DNA from 2 places in the Planococcus sp. SSTMD024 genome. Region 2 is predicted to be linked to the other one. Evidence: riboswitches for the same ligand, from Rfam matches in the RefSeq annotation. Region 2 holds a riboswitch; the other holds the start of a gene.
The links. A riboswitch is a leader RNA that binds a small molecule or an ion and turns the genes downstream of it on or off. The one in region 2 is predicted to bind cyclic di-GMP.

Region 1: it holds a riboswitch for cyclic di-GMP, as region 2 does, so the genes downstream of both, AB9R92_RS10100 (amidase) here and flgB (flagellar basal body rod protein FlgB) in region 2, are expected to answer to the same signal.

What each region holds. Positions count from the first base shown of each region.
Region 1 is NZ_JBGGNS010000022.1:258,278-261,691, reverse strand. Features, by position in the region: gene AB9R92_RS10105 (M20/M25/M40 family metallo-hydrolase) at 1-486, opposite strand, end outside; cyclic di-GMP riboswitch class I at 1,309-1,400, shown strand; gene AB9R92_RS10100 (amidase) at 1,445-2,326, shown strand; gene AB9R92_RS10095 (diguanylate cyclase) at 2,581-3,414, shown strand, end outside.
Region 2 is NZ_JBGGNS010000020.1:50,962-54,375, forward strand. Features, by position in the region: gene AB9R92_RS06035 (flagellar hook-basal body protein) at 1-543, opposite strand, end outside; gene AB9R92_RS06040 (flagellar hook-basal body protein) at 559-1,362, opposite strand; cyclic di-GMP riboswitch class I at 1,578-1,664, shown strand; gene flgB (flagellar basal body rod protein FlgB) at 1,742-2,137, shown strand; gene flgC (flagellar basal body rod protein FlgC) at 2,143-2,595, shown strand; gene fliE (flagellar hook-basal body complex protein FliE) at 2,621-2,917, shown strand; gene fliF (flagellar basal-body MS-ring/collar protein FliF) at 2,940-3,414, shown strand, end outside.

The sequences.
Region 1 (3,414 bases), on a different contig from region 2:
ATCCAGCACATATCCGTACTTCGCATGCACTTGATCCATATCCACTGCCTTCACTCCAAGCAAGCCGACCTCTTCACCAGGTGTCAAAATAAATTCCAGTGGGCCATGCCGGACGTTGCGCTCTTTCAACCTCTTGATCAGCTCGAGCATGATTGCGATGCCGGCCTTGTCATCCGCCCCTAAAATGGTCGTCTGGTCCGATTCGACGCGCCCGCCCGTTTCGATCGGCTGAATCCCCTGTCCCGGAGTGACCGTGTCGATGTGTGCAGAGAAAAATAACGGCTCGATTGAAGCCTCGCCGTCAAGACGGGCAATAAAATTATTGGCGCCTAAGCCTGTCTGCGCCATCGTGTCATCTTCCCAAATGTCCAATCCGAGTTCTTTAAAACGCCGGATCAGTTCTTTTTGGAACGGCCCTTCAGCGAACGATTCCGAGTCAATTCGAACAAGCTCCTTGAACTCCTTGACTAAACGTTCTGTAGACATCTTTGTCCCTCCTGTTCCTCGTTTCGTATTCAATTCCCTTTACAAAGTGAGTAGCACCGGCGGATGGGCTGCTTGTCCGTTGGGAACAGTACTGAGAACCTCCCTTCAATTTATGCATGCAAAAACGTGGCGTCTGCAGGATGCCCGCATTTTGTATTTGTCGCTTCGATTTGTTTGTAAGGTTTGGAGCTATCGATAATTTGGTTGAAGAAATATGTATACAGTTGTTGCCTCAAACTATGTAGGGATGGCGTAATGCGAAGGGTGATTTTTGAGGAAGCGTGCATCGGGTGAAAGTTTTTGACGTCTACTTAGATGCTCATGCGTTAAATGGAAAAATTTTAAATAAAAACAAATCTAATTTCCTTGCATAAACTATACAATTTAGCGTTTATCTAATAGTAAAGAACTACATATAAATAATATAACCTTAGTTACCCGATTATTCAGAAAAATAACCCGATTTTTAGCTATAGTGAATTTTTTTGTTGGATTACCATTGAATTCATGATACGTAACGCTGCATCTTACTAAAAATCAAATTCCGTAATCGTCAAGTGGCACTTTGCAATGCACAAGCAATCGGAAAGGTTTTTTTACGCCCCCTCCTTTCTCTGTGTTCCAGCCTGCAAAGTGTTGAAAAATGCTTTGCCTAACAATTTATGGGTAATGATGAATAACAGGAACTCATGGATATAATTCTTTAATGGAAAGGACTTGGCATGATACAAGCTCTAATTTCTCGATAAGTTTCATGTAAAAGCTTTAATAGGTAAATAGATACTATTTTAATGCAACATACTGGAATTATAATAATGAAAAAACTGTAAAAGGCAAACTTACCTGAAAAGGAAGGACGCAAAGCCATGAGCCTACCCACTGCTTTAGCAGTGCACGGTCGTCAGGTTGCCAGGCATCCATTCTGTGGGCCTTGGCTGACAGAATGGAGGAAAAGAATATGTTGAAGAAAGCGGCGATGTTGATGTTCGCGATGTCACTTATGCTGGCGTTCAGCCAGGCAGAAAACGCACAGGCAAGCGGCGATGCGCCTGATACCCGTGCCACTTGGCTATGGAATCCGTGGATGTTCGTGGAAGATGAAGGAGCAGTGCTCGCTTTTCTCGAAAATAAAAACGTCAATAAAGTATATGTTCAGATCGACCGCGACATTCCCAAAAATACGTACCGCAGCTTTGTCACACAAGCGCACGAACGCGGCATAGCCGTATTCGCACTCGACGGAGCGCCGTCTTGGGTTGCGCCAAAAGGCTATATGAACCAGAACATGTTGATGAACTGGCTGGGCACTTACCAAAGCGGATCGATAAAGCAGGCAGAGTTTGATGGCATCCATTTGGATGTGGAGCCTTATTTATACAGCGGCTGGAATTCGAACCGCGCTGCTACGGTGAAGTCTTATCAATCGCTTTTGCAAAGAGCCGCGGTGAGCTCTGCGCAGCTGAACTTGCCCCTTGAAGCCGACATGCCATTCTGGTTTGACGAAATCACTTACAAGAATACGTTCGGCAACGGATTATTGGCCGAATGGGTCATTGCCAATACGGACGGGGTAACATTGATGGCTTACCGGGATTCCGCGCCGATGATCATCGACATCGTCAAAAACGAAATCGCCATGGCCGAAAAATACGGCAAATTTGTAGTAGTCGGCGTAGAAACAGGCGTGACCGACGAGGGCAGCATCATCACTTTTGCCGAAGAAGGCGAAGTGTTCATGAATGCGCAATTGGCTGAAGTGGCCGCTCATTACTCAGGACACCCCGCTTACGGAGGAATTGCTGTCCACCATGTCGGCAGCTGGATGACGCTTAAACCATGACAAGACCGGACACTTTTCCTGATTTTTGGAAGTGTCTTTTTATTTTTTCCACGGATAGCGGATTTTCAAAATACCGCAATTCGAATAGTAAATACCTTACTAACAGGGCGAATGATGGTATTCTAGAAGTGGAAAATATTATCTATTTAACTATTTAAATGACATATTAAGGAATGCTTTTCGTCATATACCAGCTCTTGGCACATCATTTTCCCAGATGTCTTGAGAGATTCTTTTAAGGAAGGTGAAAGAAATTGGCCCAAACAGATTACAAAGCTTTGCTCGCCAATCGCATGGAACGGGATTTCTCGAAGTGGGCAGCTCAAGAAACTGTACAAGAGCGTGAAGTCTATCGATTTTTGCACACGATGAAAGGGACCGCGGGAACGATCGGCATGATGGAGCTATCCGACTTTTGCGCAAGCAAGCTGGATGCGTTCTCTGAACAGAGCAGTGAGTTGCTGGCTGTCGATTCGCTTCAGGGATTCATGTCTTCGTTCCGAAATTATTTTACAGCGGAAGAGGCTGCAAACGAGAAAGAGACGGAGTTGGAAACGCCCAAAAGCAGAGCTTCAAATGAAGAAGCCCTCGTATTGGTTATCGATTCCGATGCCGAATTCGCCACGAAGCTCAAAGAGATATTGGAGCCTAAAGGCATTCCTGTCGTCATCGCGCTGGATGGCCAAAAAGGCACGGAACTATTTTACACAATCCATCCGCAGATGGTGTTAGTGGATGCGAAGCTGCCGGATGCCGACGGATTCAACCTGGCCGAAAGACTCGCTGAAGCCGGCAGAAGCCGCCATCTCCCTCTCGCCATCATGGGTGAAGATGACCGGATTGATAACCACATCCGGGCAATGGAAGTCGGCGCCACTGACTTTTTAGCCAAGCCGTTGAATATGGCGTATTTCCTCCCGTATTTAGCCAATCGCTTGCAAGGCCAGGAAATCGTCTTGAAAGGTACGCGAATTGATGAATTGACCGGAGCTGGAAACCGCCAAGCCTTTGATGAGACCTTGCTGCAAATGACCAATCTCGCAGAAAGGACCAGCAAACCGTTCGCCTTGGCCTTGCTTGATTTGGAC
Region 2 (3,414 bases):
GAATTGGAAGGTTTCAGCTGCTTGGCCGGCATAAGTTGCCGTCACGACGCCGTTTGACCCGATGTTCAATTCATCGTATCCGGCAGCAAACGTAATTGGTGTCCCGTCAGCGTCCAAAACCGAATCGCCGGAAGCGGTGACAAGTGCCAAGCGGCCGCTGCCTGGAATCGGCTCGGCTTGGAACGATCCATTTCGGGTGTAATAAACGCCATCCTCATTGGAAACGCGGAAATAGCTATTCGGGGAATCGATCGCAAAGTCCAGTTCGCGGCCCGTTTCCTGCATCTGCCCGAGCGAATGGCGGGTGATGGCATCGGATAACAGTGTGCCCCCGCCGATGCGCAGCCCGTTCGGCGTGCTCCGGCCGATTTCATTGGCAGGCCCGGCTTGCTTATTCACGCTATGGAGCAACGCGTCCGCAAAATTGGCTTCTTGTTTTTTATAGCCGGTCGTATTGACGTTGGCGACATTATTGGCAATCATGTCGATTTTTTTCTGCAGTTCGCGCATCGAGCTGCTCGCTGCATTCATTTGGATGTTCATATGCTTGGCTCCTTATCAGACCCGGCCGATTTCGTTGACCGCTTTTTCCATGCTGCGGTCATAGGCCTGGATCACTTTTTGGTTGGATTCGAATCCGCGGTAAGCGGTCATCATGTCGGTCATCGTGCGGGTCAAATCGACATTCGACTGTTCGATGAAGCCTTGCTTGACGAAACGCTCGGCGTCACCGGCCAGTGCCGGGGCGCCTGCATCGTCTCCTGCCCACGCAAGCAAGTTATGGCCTTGCTTGATCAATTGTTCCGGTTCATCCGTTGCCCCGATCCAGATGCTTCCGGCACCTACGCCATCCGAACGCGTGAGTTCGCCGTTCGTTTGGACAGAAAATTCGCCATCGCCGACTTGCAGCGGCTGGAGGTTGTCACCGAGCACACGCTGCCCGAAACTGGTCGCAAGGAATCCTTCCGCGTCGACCGTGAATTGCCCGTTGCGCGTATAGCGGACGTCGCCTTCTTCTGTTTCAACCGCAAACAATAAAGTTCCGCGTTCGCCGGTTTCATCGTCTAGCGGCAAATTATCATTGACCAAAGCGAAATCGGTCGCATTGCCCGTTTCGCGTATCGGCCCTTGCAAAAAGGAAGGAATCGCTTCCTGCACGTAAACACCAGTGGAAAGCCGGCCGATCGGCGCAGGCTGATTGGCATTCTGCGCTTTAATCAATTGCTGTGGAAACGAGCGAATCGCTGCTTCGTCTGTCTTAAATCCGGGAGTATTGGAATTTGATAGATTATTTGTCAATATTTGTTGACTTCTGTTTTGAGACATCATTCCTGAAGTGGCTGTGTATAATCCTCGGAACATATTACCTATTCACTCCTTAAAATATAGTCTTATAGACTATAATTTCATTGTCATATCCCTATTTTAACAGAAAACCGTAGATTAAATGGAAAAAATAGTAGAATTTTTTTATAAAATAAAATAGCCAAAATAAAAAAAGCATGATACTATACCGAGGTAGTAAAGACTAAAAATGATTCGAAAAGACGAGTTTAAAGAAAAATATACCCATATCATGACGATAATAGCAAACTTATACGAAAGTTAAGGACGCAAAGCTACGGGTCTAACTGTCTAAGACACATGATCGCCGAGCCGCCGAAAGATGGTAGATTTGTCTCAAATCCACCTTTTTCAAAGTGGGTTTTTTATTTGGTCAAATTCGGGACGGGGGAGAAAAATGATGAATATCTTTCCATCAAGCATTCAAAAAATGGAGCAGGCCTTGTCGACTTCGACATTGAAACAGCGTGTCCATGCCGGCAATATCGCCAATGTCGATACGGCGAACTATAAAAGCAAGCAAGTGAATTTTCAGCAGGCAATGGAGCAGGCGAGCGCTTCGCGTATGAATAGTTACCGCACTGATGTACGCCATTTGGAGTTCCAGAGCGGGGCGGGGGCAACGCCAGTGACGGTCAACCACAATACGAAAATGACGCCGAATGGCAATAATGTCGACATGGATTTTGAAATGGCGGAACTGGCGAAAAACCAGTTATGGTATAACGCCGTTACAGAGCGGGTCAACGGCAAGTTCTCGAGCTTGCGTTCGGTCATCAATGAAGGGAGATAAAACGCATGTCTTTGTTTAATGGTCTGAATATTAGCGCGTCCGGATTAACCGCCAACCGTTTGCGGATGGATGTCGTGTCTTCGAATATCGCCAATGCCAATACGAACCGTGCCGAATTGGTCAACGGGGAATGGGTGCCGTACCGCCGCAAGACCGTGGAATTGTCGACCGCCGGCGCATCACCTTTCGCCAAGCAATTAACGGCCGCCATGGAAAATAAAGGGGCCGGGGCAGGCGTTAAAGCGAGCGCCATCCGGGAAGATGCGACGCCGTTTCCAGTCACTTACGATCCGGAACATCCGGATGCCGATGCGGAAGGGTATGTCCGCACGTCGAATGTGGATCCGATTAAGGAAATGGTCGATTTGATGTCGGCGACACGTTCCTATGAAGCGAACGTCACGGCGATGAACGCTTCGAAAAGCATGTTCATGAAAGCACTCGAAATCGGGAAGTAACGAAGTTTAGTTAAGGAGGGGCAGCATGGAGAAAATTGCACAGCTGCAGACACCGTTTCTGCAAAATCAATTCCTGGAAAAAATGCAGCCGGAGCCGCAAGCGACAGGGTTCGGGGATGTTTTCAAAAATGCGTTGAAAGAAGTCAGCGCGGCACAAAATGTATCTGATAAAAAGACGGACCAGTTGCTGACGGGTGAAGTGAAAGATGTCCATGAAGTGATGATTGCGTCGCAAAAAGCGAGCTTGTCGCTGCAAATGACGATGCAAGTGCGCAATAAAGTGGTGGAAGCGTACCAAGAAGTGATGAGAATGCAAGTATGAAAAAAACTAAGGTGTGCGATCAATGAAAGAAAAGTTCGAAACCTATAAAACCAAAACAAAAGAGTCCTGGGGCAGTTTATCAAAAGCGACCAAATGGCTGATGGCCGCGTCCTTTTTCATCACTTTGCTTGCTTTGGGGCTTTTTGTTTTCTTCAATAGCCAATCCGATATGTCGCCCTTGTATTCCAATTTGGACCCAGCGGAAGCGGGCGAAATCAAGGCAGCGATCGAAAGCCAAGGAATTCCGGTCGAAGTGTCGACGGACGGTTCGACGATTTCCGTTCCCGAAGAACAAGTCGCCGGCTTGAAAGTGAGTTTAGCGGCAGAAGGCTTGCCCAAAAACGGCAATGTCACGTACGGCATATTCAGTGAAAACATGGGGCTTGGCATGACCGACCGCCATTTTGATGTTGTCGAACGCGACGCGATGCAAAACGAACTCGCGTATTTGGTGAAACAAATTTCGGGGGTGACCGATGCCAACGTCATGATCACCT